DNA from 2 places in the Clostridium ljungdahlii DSM 13528 genome. Region 2 is predicted to be linked to the other one. Evidence: a T-box and tRNA genes for the amino acid it is inferred to sense, from the RefSeq annotation. Region 2 holds a T-box; the other holds one or more tRNA genes.
What was found. The T-box of region 2 lies ahead of leuS (leucine--tRNA ligase). A T-box ahead of a tRNA ligase gene usually reads a tRNA of that ligase, here a tRNA-Leu.

Region 1 (3,212 bases), 410 kb from region 2:
TTATTTTAAATTCTGTTCCTATATTAGAATACATCTTTAGTACCATAAATCCTATAATATAAGCGCTTCCGCTCATCCACTTACCTGTTTCCCTAAACACACCTGATATAAGTCCACATAATCCATAAACTGAAATATATATCATCATATCGCTAGAGGTAACTCCTATTATAGTTCCCATGGCTACACCAGCGGCTGCCCCCGATGGACTTCCCTTTACATAACCTAATATAAGTATAAAACCTAGTGCTATTATATTTCTAAAAGATACTTCATGTATACTCATTCCCCAAGTTCCTGCTATAATCAAAGATGCAGTTATAGACATACTAATTATTTCCTCACTGCTGTATAAATGTCTAGTTTTTAATTTTTTTAAGCATAATATAGAATAATTAATAATAAAATATATTGGAAAGATACACATAACTTCAAAAACAGAATTAAAAGCAGCTACCCCAACAGTTAATTTCAATATTAAAAACTTATAAGCAAAAAACTCTATTAATGCAGCAGAAAATAATAATACTAACTTCTTTTTTGCACTAATGTTATTTAATATATGATTTAAAGTTGCTAATGTTACAATTACTATACAATATACAGGAAGATATTTAATATTTCCATACATTGAAATATACCCTAATAGTGTTCCCAACGCAGCAATCAGGGAAGGTTTTCGTTTTTCACATTCTGCTATTGATATAAAAAAGGCTATTCCAAAGGGTGCCATAAGATTTACCATCATAACCCTTCCAACTAAAAAACCTGCTAGGAAATAAAATATTATTTGAATTGTTTTTGTTATATCCCTGGCTTCATGGTTTTTTTCTTCATTCTTTAGCTTTTCTGTCCTTTGATAAGGAAATACCTCTGCTCCATATTGCATATAATACCACCCACCTTATAAAATTACTGCTTACATTATAGCAGTAATTTCTGGAAATAAATGTCATAACGTGAGATACCCCTATATTTTTTTTAGGACATTAATTTTATTTTTTTTTCATAATTTTTATTTTATACATACACTAAAAACTAGTTATCCTATTTTATCCACAATGTTAATAAGTTTGTGATTTTGATAATTTTAGAAAGGTATACTGTAACCCGATTAGACTTTAGCCATTATTAAGAACTTCAATGGCAAGTAAATTAGAAACTAAAAAAAACTTGCAATATATGCAAGTTTCTGTGGTTGCGGGGGAAGGACTTGAACCTCCGACCTTCGGGTTATGAGCCCGACGAGCTACCAGCTGCTCCACCCCGCGGCATTAATTGGTGCTGAAGACCGGAATCGAACCGGTACGGGTTTTAAAGCCCGCAGGATTTTAAGTCCTGTGCGTCTGCCTGTTCCGCCACTCCAGCACATCATCAATTGGTAGCGGAAATAGGACTTGAACCTACGACACTTCGGGTATGAACCGAATGCTCTAGCCAGCTGAGCTATTCCGCCATGTTATATATTTCTGTGGTTGCGGGGGAAGGACTTGAACCTCCGACCTTCGGGTTATGAGCCCGACGAGCTACCAGCTGCTCCACCCCGCGACATTAATTGGTGCTGAAGACCGGAATCGAACCGGTACGGGTTTTAAAGCCCGCAGGATTTTAAGTCCTGTGCGTCTGCCTGTTCCGCCACTCCAGCAAAATATATACACAACAAATTGACGACATATATTATTATATATGGTACTAACTATATTGTCAACTAATTTTTAAAAATTTCTATAAATAAAATTTAAAAAGAGGCTAAACAGCCTCTTTAGGTAATCCTACTAGTAATTAGAAGATTTTTTGTATCCTTTGCCTTTTGCATCTTGATGTTTCTTTATATCTTGGAATCTTTCTTCACTATCTTTTAAAAACTTAGATAATCTATCTTCAAAATTACCTTGATTTTGCTTAGTTTTTTCTTTTTGCCAATCTATTTCCATAGGTCTAACACTCTTTTTATCAAGTCCAGCCTGTTTTATAGATAAACTAATTTTTCCATTGTCATCAATAGAAATTACCTTAACTTTTACTTTGTCCTTTTCCTTTAAATAATCTCGTATATTCTTAACATAAGTGTCTGACACCTCAGATATATGCACTAACCCAGTTTTACCTTCAACATCTACAAAAGCTCCAAAACTAGTAATGTTAACTACTGTACCCTCTAGTATGCTTCCTGCCTTTAAGGTCATATTAAAAAAACTCCTCCTTAAAAAATAATACTATATAATATAAACTTCTTCTCTTTTAACAGAGTAGGACTTCTTGGATCTTGCCCAAAAATCTTTGCTACATCCACAACCACTTATCCTCCATAATCTCAACAGGCATAATTTCAAAAAACCTGTTATAGTTTTCTATTACAGCATAACTGGTAATTAGTTTTTATTGTCTATTACAGGAGTTTCGCCTTGCTTAATAAGACCTAATTTTTCTCTAGCTAATTTTTCTATATACACATTAGAATTAGACATTTTAACCTCTTCCTGTAATTTTTGATTTTTATATTTACCCCTCTGCTCTTCCATCTTTTTTTCACTTATCTGTTTATTTATGTTTTGCATAGTTAATTGCTGACTTATAAAAATATAGCCTATATATAGAACTATTAATAAAAAGATTATATTTTTCCACTTGATTTTTATTTTCATTAATAATCACCGATTCTCCCACTAACGATTTACGTTTCTATATACTCATTCTATTAACTATTGCCTTCCTCGATTTATCATAGCACATCTCACTTATATTGTAATTTGATTTTTGATTTTCTTCAAGCTAATTTTTATACTTTTTTTTATTTTTTCTTTTAACACTATAAATAAGGTATTGAAAAGGATATATTATTATATATATAAATACCCTAAATAATCTTCCCAATACTTTGAAGAATTTATTATGTAATTCTATAAGAAAATTGCTGAAAAACTTCAAATATAAACATATACCTATACCTAATAAGATATACACATACATTCCCATATAGGCATAGTTTGTATACATTAAAAATATAAATACAATTATGGCTGTAAATACCCAAAATAGAGTATCCTCGATAAACGTTATTATCTTATTTAAATCTTTAAACCCTCTTATTAGTCTGTAAAAATCAAATAATATTCCCGTTATTATTCCTGCTGTAAGGCTAAATATTATAAGTCGAATTTGAGTACTTATTGATATAATCATACTAATCCTTTCATGGTAACGTGATTTTA
Region 2 (3,212 bases):
GATTGAAAAGTTCCTTGTATAGTTAAGTTCTTTTTCCGCAGCATCCATAGAAGTTTTTCCGGTATCCCCACTTTCTATAATTTCTTTTACAGAAGAGATAGTTCTTTCAATTCTATCTACAAATTTACTTATGGATTTAATTCCGTCGTCGTTCCAAGCTCCACCTTCGCTGTAGTCAAATCCAAACATCAAATACATTCTAAATACGTCAGAACCGTATTCTTGTATGCAGTCATCTGGAGATATGGTATTTCCCTTTGATTTACTCATTTTTTGACCATCAGGACCAAGTATTATACCTTGATGTCTAAGAGATAGGAAAGGTTCGTCAAAGTCTAAGAATCCCATATCCCTAAGAGCTTTAGTAATAAATCGGGCATACAGAAGATGCATGCAAGCATGTTCAGGTCCGCCTACGTACATGTCTACTGGAAGCATTTTATCTATTTTAGCTTTATCAAAAGGTTTTTCACTGTTTTTGTTGTCAACATATCTTAAGTAATACCAGGAAGAACATACAAATGTGTCTAAAGTATCGGCTTCTCTTTTGGCAGGACCTCCGCAGCAAGGGCATGTAGTATTCATGAATTCTTCTGATTTTAAAAGAGGAGACTTACCATCAGGAGAAAATTCTACATTATAAGGGAGTTCAACTGGCAGTTGATCTTCTGGTACAGGAACTATTCCACATTTTTCGCAATATACTATAGGAATAGGAGTTCCCCAGTATCTCTGTCTTGAAATTAACCAGTCTCTTAGTCTGTAATTTACTTTTCCAGATCCTAATCCCATACTTTCAAGTTTTTTAGTTACAGCTTCTTTGCCTTCTTTTGTAGTTAGACCATTGAATTCACCGCTATTTATCATCTTGCCATGTTCTACATAAGGTAAGGAATCTCCACCTTCTATAACTCTTTCAATAGGTAACTTATATTTTGTTGCAAATGCAAAGTCTCTTTCATCGTGGGCAGGAACTGCCATTACGGCACCAGTACCATAAGTATTTAGTACATAATCTCCTATCCATATAGGAACTTTCCTACCATTTATAGGATTTATAGCATAAGAACCACTGAATACACCAGTTTTTTCTCTTGTAATTGATTGTCTTTCGATTTCACTTTGTTTCTTAGCTGATTCTTTATATTTTTCTACTTCATCTTTGTATTCTTCTTTGGTTAATTTATCAACTAAGGTATTTTCAGGTGATAAAACTACATAAGTAACACCAAATAAGGTATCAACTCTTGTGGTAAATACACTGAACTCAATATCGGAATCTGCTACTTTAAAAGTTACATTTGTACCGGTGGATTTACCTATCCAATGTCTTTGCATAGCTTTTGTTTTTTCTGGCCAATCCAGTTTATCTAGGCACTGAAGAAGTTCTTCTGAATAATCTGTAATTTTGAAGAACCATTGAGTTAAATCCTTTTTAGTTGCCTCGGTACCACATCTTTCACAAAATCCATCTTGTACCTGTTCATTTGCAAGTACTGTTTTACAACTAGGGCACCAGTTTACAGGGGCATTTTTTCTATAAGCTAAACCATGTTTATATAATTGCAAAAATAACCACTGATTCCATTTATAATATTCAGGACGACAGGTAATTACTTCGTTTTCCCAGTTGAACATTGCACCCATAGACTTAAGTTGTTTTTCCATAGTAGCTATATTTTTTTCTGTGGAATCACTTGGGTGTATTCCAGTTTTAATAGCATAGTTTTCTGCAGGAAGACCAAAAGAATCAAAACCCATTGGTTGGAACACATTATATCCCTGCATTTTCTTAAGTCTTGCCCAGGAGTCTACAGGAGCATAGTTAAACCAATGTCCTGCATGAAGTTTACTACCTGAAGGGTAGGAGAACATCTCCAGTACATATAATTTTTTATCTAAATTGTTATCGTCAAATTTATAAAGTGATGTTTCTTCCCATTTTGCTTGCCATTTTTTATCAGTTTCGATACTGTACATAATATCTTCTCCTTTATTTGTAATTTAATATAGCCTTTACGCTTTTGTAAGCTAAGAAGTCTAGTAGAATTGTGGTGTTTATTTGTTGCTAGAATATAAAAAAATCCCTCATCTCTTAAAATCAAGAGACGAAAGATTTAACTTCCGCGGTACCACTCTAATTAAACCTATAAACTGGTTTCACTCAAAAAATAACGGTTCATACCGTATCTGATTTTCTTCAGATAAGCTCCTAAGGTGAGTTCGCATTCTGTTCACACTGTTTTTCACCTAACAACAGCTCTCTTTAGTGATACAAATACTACTGTTCCTTTTTCAAAGCCAAATATTGGTTTATTTTTTATTTTATAATATTAAACAGTTTTCTGTCAAGAATTTATTTTTAAATTTTATTTTAAAAAAGAACTCCTAAAATAAAGAGTTCTCTCTTGGCTGCCCATGCTGGACTCGAACCAACACATACCTGTTCCAGAGACAGGTGCCTTACCATTTGGCGAATGGGCACTGTTATGTAAATCTCAACAATAAACATTATATCACCATAAATTCATATGTCAATAGTTTATTATTAAATACAATACTATTTTATTATTTTTAAGATATATCTGTTAACATAATTTATAAATAAGGTTAATAGATAGTCATATATTACAAAAGCTATTTCAGTACCTAATACAATTAAATAAGGACTTATTTTTATTTTTAAAAGACCGGGGAAAAATAGACTGTAGAGTAAAAATAGTACTAATAAACATATATTAAAAAAAGCAAGTTTTAATATAATTTCAAGAGGTAATTTCCTGAGTTTCTCAACAAGGTATTTTATTAATCCATAGAGACCAAAAAATACTATGTAGGAAAGCACTGTGATTTTAAACCCACATATTAAAAGCGATAGTAAGGAAGTAGCTGCATAAATAGTAATAGCATTTTTGTAACCTGTAACAAGCACGGATAATGGTATGATAAAAGAAGCTAAAGCCAGAAGAGAAGCCTTATTTACTGGCACTATGCCACTTAAGTATACTAAAATAACTCCTAAGGTAGTTAAAAAACCTCCTTTAGTTATATTGGAGGTTTTATTTTGAGCTTTTGTCATTGATACCCACCTCTTTTTTAGATTGATAGTTTTAGCAATTTCCACCTCCACATAAGCAGTCTAAACAATATAATGTAGCACAGATGTTACATATGTCAGGGTCTCTTCTCCTGTTGTCATAATAAGGTTGTCT

Region 1: it encodes a tRNA-Leu, which carries the amino acid that the T-box ahead of leuS (leucine--tRNA ligase) is inferred to sense. The anticodon was not compared.

What each region holds. Positions count from the first base shown of each region.
Region 1 is NC_014328.1:4,501,267-4,504,478, forward strand. Features, by position in the region: gene spoIIE (stage II sporulation protein E) at 1-889, opposite strand, end outside; tRNA gene CLJU_RS20480 (tRNA-Met) at 1,196-1,271, opposite strand; tRNA gene CLJU_RS20485 (tRNA-Leu) at 1,280-1,368, opposite strand; tRNA gene CLJU_RS20490 (tRNA-Met) at 1,380-1,456, opposite strand; tRNA gene CLJU_RS20495 (tRNA-Met) at 1,473-1,548, opposite strand; tRNA gene CLJU_RS20500 (tRNA-Leu) at 1,557-1,645, opposite strand; gene CLJU_RS20505 (S1 domain-containing RNA-binding protein) at 1,776-2,186, opposite strand; gene CLJU_RS20510 (FtsB family cell division protein) at 2,373-2,645, opposite strand; gene yabQ (spore cortex biosynthesis protein YabQ) at 2,773-3,183, opposite strand; gene yabP (sporulation protein YabP) at 3,210-3,212, opposite strand, start outside.
Region 2 is NC_014328.1:280,572-283,783, forward strand. Features, by position in the region: gene leuS (leucine--tRNA ligase) at 1-1,980, opposite strand, end outside; T-box leader at 2,102-2,308, opposite strand; tRNA gene CLJU_RS01350 (tRNA-Gln) at 2,410-2,484, opposite strand; gene CLJU_RS01355 (hypothetical protein) at 2,561-3,079, opposite strand; gene CLJU_RS01360 (J domain-containing protein) at 3,111-3,212, opposite strand, start outside.